DNA from 2 places in the Pandoraea sp. SD6-2 genome. Region 1 is predicted to be linked to the other one. Evidence: predicted binding sites of a transcription regulator. Region 1 holds the regulator's gene; the other holds the start of a gene.
The links. The regulator sigma-54, encoded in region 1, starts transcription at its own class of promoters, with help from an activator protein. The targets are predictions, from matches to a motif close to TGGCANGNAANCTGCTTT.

Region 1 (4,214 bases):
GCGAATCAGGCGCAGCCCGGCGGCGCGAGCAAGCCGGGGGCAGCCGCCAAGGGCGATCTGCCGCCGCTGTCTCCCTCAAAAAGTATCGGGAATCCGCGTGAGTAATTCTGCCAACAGCAACGCCTCGAACATCAATCCCGGCCTCGGCCCGGCGGGCAAGCCGAGCGCGCTCGTCGTACGCTCGCTCAAGAAGCAGTACGGCGCCCGTACCGTCGTCAAGGATGTCTCGCTGGACGTGAAAAGCGGCGAAGTGGTGGGTCTGCTGGGCCCGAACGGCGCAGGCAAGACAACGTCGTTCTATATGATCGTGGGCCTCGTGCCGGCCGACGACGGTGAAATTCAGCTCGACGGCAATCTGATCAGCGAACTGCCGATTCACGAACGTGCCCGCATGGGGGTCTCGTATCTGCCGCAGGAAGCGTCGGTATTTCGCAAGCTGACGGTCGAGGACAACATCCGCGCCGTGCTCGAATTGCAACTCGATGCACAGGGCAAACCGCTCAAGCGCGACGAGATCGAACGCCGCATCGAAGCGCTGCTCGATGAATTGCAGGTGAGCCATCTGCGCGAGAATCCGGCGATGTCGCTCTCGGGCGGCGAGCGCCGCCGTGTGGAAATCGCCCGCGCACTGGCTACGCAGCCGCGCTTTATTTTGCTTGACGAACCATTTGCAGGTGTCGATCCGATTGCCGTGCTGGAAATCCAGCGCATCGTGCGCTTCCTGAAGGACCGCGGCATCGGTGTCCTGATTACCGATCACAACGTACGCGAGACGCTCGGCATCTGCGATCACGCCTACATTATCAGCGAAGGCTCGGTGCTCGCTGCCGGCACACCCGACCAGATCGTGGCCGACGAAAGCGTCCGCCGCGTCTATCTGGGCGAGAATTTCCGGATGTAAAGCAAATTTTTCGCATGTAAACCCTGCCCCCGATAGGGAACAGGGCCGGTTCCGCTGGCGTGACAAAGCCTCTACAATGAAGGCGAGATACGCTATGAAACCGACTCTTCAACTCCGCACCTCCCAGCACCTGACCCTCACGCCGCAGTTGCAGCAATCGATCCGGTTGTTGCAACTGTCGACGCTCGAACTTCAGCAAGAAGTCGAGCACGCCCTCACCCAGAACCCGATGCTCGAACGCGAGGACGATTGGCTCGCGGGCTCGGTACGTGTGGGCACGGACGGGTCGCTGCGCAACGAGCGGAGCACGTCGGGCAGCAGCACGAACGACAGCTCCGAACCCGCCAACGGCCGCGACGAAGCCCGCGAACTCGACGGCGAGACGCGCTTCGACGACAACGCCCAGGACAGCGGCAGCGACTGGAGCCTGAACGACTTCGCACGCTCGGGTAGCGCATCGGACGACGACGACAACGCCCGTCCGCAACTTCATGTCGATCACCCCAATCTTCGCGAACACCTGTTGGCCCAGTTGCGCCTGACCAAAGCCAGTCCGCGCGACCGGGCGCTGGTGGAATTCCTGATCGAATCGCTCGACGAAGATGGCTACCTCGGCACCATGCTCGATGAAATTCAGGCAGAAATGCCCGAAGAGCTGGCGCTCGAGACCGAAGAAATCAACGCCGCACTCGCACTGCTGCAGAGCTTCGACCCGGCGGGCGTGGGCGCCCGCACCCCGGCTGAGTGCCTGCGGCTGCAACTCCAGCGTCTGCCCGCGAGCAACGTTCGCACACTGTCGCTACGAATCGTCAGCGATCACCTGGAATTGCTGGCCGCACGCGATTACACCCGTCTGCGCCGCCAGCTGGGCGTGAGCGAAGACAGCTTGCGCGCCGCCCATCAACTGATTCGTTCGCTCGACCCGTTCCCCGGCGCCGCCTATGGCTCACCCCAGGCCGATTACGTCGTGCCCGATGTGCTTGTGCGCAAACAGGGCAGCGGCTGGACTGCGGAACTCAATCCCGATGTCATGCCGCGCCTGCGCATCAATGAGATGTATGCGCGCATACTGCGTAATAACCGCAACGATCCGGGCACCGGCAACTTACAGCAGCAGCTTCAGGAAGCCCGCTGGCTGATCAAGAACATCCAGCAACGTTTCGATACGATCCTGCGCGTGGCGCAGGCGATTGTCGAGCGTCAAAAGAACTTCTTCACGCATGGCGAAATCGGCATGCGGCCCTTGGTTTTACGCGAGATTGCTGATACGCTGGGCTTACACGAATCCACGATTTCACGCGTGACTACCAGTAAGTACATGCTCACTCCATTTGGAACCTTTGAGCTGAAGTACTTCTTTGGTTCACATGTGGCAACGGAAGCCGGTGGCGCAGCGTCATCGACCGCCATCCGCGCACTCATCAAGCAACTCATAGGAGCAGAAGACCCGCAGACCCCCCTTTCCGACAGCCGTATCGCGGAACTGCTGGCAGAGCAAGGGTTCGTGGTAGCGCGGCGCACCGTCGCGAAATACCGTGAGGCCATGCGAATCCCCGCAGTGAACTTGCGCAAATCTTTGTAGGACGGTCCTGGTGTGCCATGTTGGCTCGCTGGGGCATAACGCCGCAGTGCGACATTGCGTCACGTCAATGGCTCGCACTCCCGCTAGCCAGCGTCGTTGATGATGCGGCCTGCACTTCGGCATTTCAGCAAGGAGAGCAGCTATGAATCTGAAGATCAGTGGACATCACCTCGAACTCACGCCGTCACTGCGCGAATTTGTCGTCAACAAGCTCGAACGCGTGTTGAGGCATTTCGACCAGCTCATTGGTGCCGAGGTGATCCTATCTGTCGACAAGACCAAGGAGAAGGCCGGACGCCAGATTGCTAGCGTCACCGTGTATCTCAAGGGCAAGGAAATTTTCGTCGAGAAGTGTGACGAGAATATGTATGCCGCCATCGACAAGCTGATCGACATGCTCGACCGCAAGGTAATGCAATACAAGGACAAGGTTCAGGATCACGGTCGCGAGGCCCTCAAGCACCAGCAACCTCCCGAGGCAGAGCCGCCGCAATGAGCCTGTCCGGGCGAGGTAGTCGCATCGACTGACAGGCATGTGAGTTCGCACGGCGCCACCCAAGCGCATGCACGCCTGTCATAAGTCTGGCATCACCCACCGCGGGGCCGTTGAACGGCCCCTTTTATATGGTTCCGCCAAGTTCCATGGATTGCCGCGGGCACCGTAGCGGGTGGTCTATAATGCGAGGTCAATCGGGGGTTGGAGGGCGACTAAGCGTTCGCCCGCATTACAAGATGAACCGTTTAGTCAAACTCTTACCTGCGTCCAACATCCTGCTTGGACTGTCCGTCACCAGCAAGAAGCGCGTCTTCGAGCAAGCCGGGCTTCTTTTCGAGAACAATGCCGGCCTGTCGCGCGCGCTTGTGACCGACAATCTGTTCGCACGCGAGCGTCTGGGCTCGACCGGACTGGGTGAAGGCGTGGCCATTCCGCATGGGCGTATCAAGGGCCTCAAGCATCCGATGGCAGCATTTGTGCGTCTCGAAGACCCGATTCCCTTCGAAGCGCCCGACAGTCAGCCGGTTTCCCTGCTGTTTTTTCTATTGGTGCCTGAGCAGGCAACGCAGCAACATCTCGAGATTCTTTCCGAAATTGCCCAGTTGCTCTCCGATCGCGCGATGCGCGAGACGTTGAGCCGCGCGCCGAGTGCCGACGAGATCCACGCCGCACTCGCCAACTGGCAGCCCTGAACCGGCGTATGCGCCGGTATCCGCCGCGAAATTCAGAGAATTCGTAGCTCCCACACCCAACCGAACGAGGCGACGCGGTGGAACTGACCGGCATCAACGCGCAGAGCATTTTCGACGACAACGCCGCCACGCTGCGGTTGTCGTGGCTGACCGGCCATGAGGGATGGGAGCGCGGTTTCACGCCCGAGAGCGTGGCCACCGCCACCTCCAGCGCCGACCTCGTGGGTCACTTGAACCTCATCCACCCGAACCGGATTCAGGTGCTGGGTGAGGCTGAGTTGCGCTACTACCAGCGCCTCACGGACGAAAACCGCAAGCGTCATATGGGCGAAGTGATTGCGCTCGAACCGCCGTTCCTCGTGGTCGCCGACGGCCTCGAAGCCCCGCCCGATCTGGTGTTGCGCTGTACCCGCTCGTCCACACCGCTGTTCACCACACCGATGTCGACGGCAGCAGTCATCGACAGCCTGCGTTTGTACATTTCGCGTGTGTTCGCCCCGCGATGCACGATGCATGGCGTGTTTCTCGACATTTTGGGCATGG
Region 2 (4,214 bases), on a different contig from region 1:
GCTCGGCAATGTCGTACATCTTCGTGTTTTGCTGATCCTTCGACAGTTCGTGCGCCACTTCCTTGATGACCTTGTTACGCGGATCGCTCACGGTGTAGACCGGGTGACCGAAGCCGATGATCACTTCCTTGTTCTCGACGCGCTTGCGGATATCGGCCTCAGCTTCGTCGGGTGAGTCGTAGCGCTTCTGAATCTCGAAAGCCACTTCGTTCGCGCCGCCATGCTTCGGGCCACGCAGCGCGCCGATGGCGCCGGTGATCGCCGAGTGAATATCCGAACCCGTGCCCGCGATCACGCGAGCCGTGAACGTCGACGCATTGAACTCGTGCTCCGCGTACAGGATCAGCGAGGTATGCATCGCCCGCACCCACAAATCCGACGGCTTTTCGCCGTGCAGCAGATGCAGGAAGTGACCGCCGATGCTGTCGTCGTCCGTCTCGACATCGATGCGCACGCCGTTCTGGCTGTAGTGGTACCAGTACAGCAGCATCGAACCGAGGCTGGCCATCAGCCGATCGGCGATGTCGCGTGCGCCCGGCACGTTGTGGTCGTCCTTCTCCGGCAGCACGGTGCCGAGCACCGAGACGCCCGTGCGCATCACGTCCATCGGATGCGCGGCGGCGGGGACGGTTTCGAGGGCGTCCTTGACGGCAGCCGGCAAGCCGCGCAGCGACTTCAGCTTGGCCTTGTAGCCGCGCAGCTCCGCCACGGTCGGCAACTTGCCGTACACCAGCAGATACGCAATTTCCTCGAACTCCGAGGTCTGGGCCAGATCCAGAATGTCGTAGCCGCGATAGTGCAGATCGTTGCCCGAACGGCCCACGGTACACAGGGCGGTATTGCCGGCGGTCACCCCCGACAGGGCGACGGATTTCTTCGGTTTGAAGCCAGTGGCAGTCGTCTCGCTCATGCTCTTTCCTCCAGGATCAGGGATTCGGTTATTTCTGTTGGGCGAACAGAGCGTCGAGCTTCTGTTCATAAGCGTGGTAGCCGATGCTCTCATAGAGTTCGGCGCGCGTTTGCATAGTGTCGAGTGCGGCCTTTTGCGTGCCGTCGCGACGAATCGTGTGATAGACGTTCTCCGCCGCCTTGTTCATGGCGCGGAACGCCGAGAGCGGGTACAGCACCAGACCGACCTGCGCACTCTTCAACTCTTCCACGGTGAACAGCGGCGTCGAGCCGAACTCGGTAATGTTCGCGAGCACCGGCACCTTCACGGCGTCGGAGAACTGACGGTACATCGGCAACTCGGTCATCGCTTCCGGGAAAATCATGTCGGCGCCCGCTTCAACGCACGCACAGGCGCGATCGATGGCGGCCTGAAGTCCCTCCACGGCCAGCGCGTCGGTGCGCGCCATGATGACGAAGCTCTCGTCGGTGCGGGCATCGACTGCCGCCTTGATGCGGTCGACCATCTCCTGCTGGCTCACGATGGCCTTGCCGGGGCGATGGCCGCAGCGCTTCGCGCCAACCTGATCCTCGATGTGCATGGCGCCTGCGCCGAATTTAATGAGCGACTGCACCGTACGCGCAATGTTGAACGCCGACGGACCGAAGCCGGTATCGACGTCGACCAGCAACGGCAGATCGCAGACATCGGTGATACGGCGCACATCGGTCAGCACGTCGTCGAGCGTGGAGATGCCCAGATCGGGCAGGCCGAGCGAGCCTGCCGCCACACCGCCGCCGGACAGATAGATCGCCTTGAAACCAGCCGCCTTGGCGAGCAAGGCGTGGTTGGCATTGATAGCGCCGACAACCTGCAACGGTTGCTCGGTCTTGACGGCCTCGCGGAAGGCGGCGCCGGCCGAACGAATGGTTTGCGTCACTTGAGTCCCTCGGTCGTGTTGTGCGCGACCGGCAGTCTGACGTCGCCGAATCGCACTTGGGTTGAGTTACGGGTACTTCAATAGCAATGGACGTGCCAGCCGGGCTCCGGCGTGCACGCCGTTATCGTTGTCGCGCACCTAACGCGTTCATTTGTCAGCAGAAATTCTTTGCGGAAGTCACGTTTACGTCAAGCCGATTGTCGCTTGATGCGTTTCACTCATGTTGCATTGCGTTTCATTTTGAAACCAATTATGAAACTACACGTCGCATCATGCTACGATACGCTTATCTTTCCCCGCAGCCTCAGCAGTCCCCCGCCGCAAGATTACCGATGAGTTACGTCATGTCCAACGCCGCCGATTTGCCACCCCGCCTGCCGGCTTCCGCCGCGAGCGGTGCCCGTGTGGGGTTCGCCCAACCTGTGGCTGCCATGCGCAAGCCGGTGATCTGGGCGGTGGGTATCAGCAAGCTCGGCGAGCTGTACCGCGACATCGTGCCCGACTACGCCGCGCAAGCCGATGTGCAGATCATCGACAAAGGCTACGAAGCGGTCATCGAGGCATTGGAACGCTTGCCCGCCGGCAGCGTCGACGGCATCGTTGCAGCCGGATCGAACGGCGCATTTCTGCGCGAGCGCGTTGCCCTGCCCGTGGTGCTGGTGAAAGTGACCGGCTTCGACGTGATGCATGCGCTGGCAAGGGCACGCCGCACCCTGCCCCCACCCTCGTCTGCCTCGCCTGCCTCACGTATTGCGCTCGTGTCCTATGCGCGGCCTGCGCCCGAGTTCGAGCGCTTCAAGAGCGCCTTTCACCTCGATATTGCGCAGCACGCCTATTTCGACGCCCACGACGCTGAAGACCTCGTGCACCGGCTGCGCGACGAAGGCGTGGAAGTCATCGTCGGCCCCGGCCTTGTGACAGAGTTGGCCGAGCGGGCCGGACTCACGGGCGTCTTTCTCTACTCGCAGGATTCGGTGCGCGCCGCGTTCGATACCGCCCTCGAAGTTGCGCGTTTCGGGCGTATCGAAGCCCAGCGGCGCGAACGGCTCGACACCGTGCTGCGGCATTTGCACGAAGGCGTGGCGTCAGTCGATCTGAACGGACGCATCGAAGCCATCAATGCGTCGATGGCAGGCATGCTCGGCGTGACCGTTGCCGACGCCGTCGGCCGTCCGCTCGATGCCATTGCGCCTGCGCTGGACATTGCCCGTACGCTGGAAAGCGCGAGCGCGGAACTCGAGGCCATTGTCTCGATGGCGGGCAAGACGTGGGTCGTCAACCGCATTCCGCTGCTCGATCAGGGCACGCTAACGGGTGCGCTGCTCACCTGCCAGGACTCGCAGTCGTTCGCGCGCGTGGATCGTTCGCTGCGCTCGCGTCATCGCCCCCGGCATCTCGTGGCGCGCTACCGCCTCGACGATCTGATCGGCGACTCGGCAGCGATGACGCAAGTGCGCACGCTGGCACGCCGCTACGCACAGACCGATTCGACCGTGCTCGTCCACGGCGAGAGCGGCACTGGCAAGGAACTGCTCGCGCAGGGCATTCACAACGCCAGCCGGCGGCGCGATTACCCGTTCGTCGCCATCAACTGCGCCGCATTTCCCGAAACGCTGCTCGAAAGCGAACTGTTCGGCTATGAAGACGGCGCATTCTCCGGCGCCCGGCGCGGCGGCAAGGCAGGTCTGTTCGAGACGGCGCACAACGGCACCCTCTTTCTGGACGAGATCGGCGAGATGCCGATGCCGCTGCAAACACGTCTGTTGCGGGTCTTGCAGGAACGTGAAGTGCTGCGTCTTGGCGCGACCGAGCCCGTGCCGTGCGACGTGCGCGTGATTGCCGCCACGCACCGCGATCTTCGACAGCAAGTTGCCGCCGGACTGTTTCGCGAAGACCTTTACTACCGGCTCAACATTCTGCGCATGGTGTTGCCGCCGCTGCGCGAGCGCATGGACGACCTGCCGCGCCTCACGCCCCTCTTTCTCGAACGGGCGCTCGCTCGCGCCGGGGCGCGCATGAGCGTCGACGCGCTACAGGCATCGCTGCTGCCGTTGCTGGCCGCCTATCGCTGGCCGGGGAATGTGCGGGAATTGGAGAATCTGCTGGAGCGCATTGCGGTCGTGTGCGCCGACGTCGTCGACGCGCGGGAAATCGGTCGCGCGCGATTGATCGAAATTGCGCCAGAGTTGGGAATCACATCGTCCGATGTTTCAAAAGCGAACAACGGACGAGAAATGGAAGGTCAGGATTCCCCGGAAACTCGCGTCGATGAGGCAGATACCTGCACAACGCCGCCCCTGTCGGGCCGAGCCCGACGCGCAGCAGAGGAACTCGCCCGCATTCACGCTACGCTGGCGGCGTGCGGTGGCGAGCGCAACGCTGCCT

Region 2: prpB (methylisocitrate lyase) is a predicted target of sigma-54. The motif match lies at 1,910-1,927, and genes of this name have one in related genera.

What each region holds. Positions count from the first base shown of each region.
Region 1 covers NZ_KB944454.1:508,828-513,041, forward strand. The annotation lists gene lptA (lipopolysaccharide transport periplasmic protein LptA) at 1-105, shown strand, start outside; gene lptB (LPS export ABC transporter ATP-binding protein) at 131-901, shown strand; gene C266_RS18630 (RNA polymerase factor sigma-54) at 996-2,483, shown strand; gene hpf (ribosome hibernation-promoting factor, HPF/YfiA family) at 2,626-2,979, shown strand; gene ptsN (PTS IIA-like nitrogen regulatory protein PtsN) at 3,216-3,671, shown strand; gene hprK (HPr(Ser) kinase/phosphatase) at 3,749-4,214, shown strand, end outside.
Region 2 covers NZ_KB944426.1:164,823-169,036, forward strand. The annotation lists gene prpC (2-methylcitrate synthase) at 1-910, opposite strand, end outside; gene prpB (methylisocitrate lyase) at 939-1,829, opposite strand; gene prpR (propionate catabolism operon regulatory protein PrpR) at 2,174-4,214, shown strand, end outside.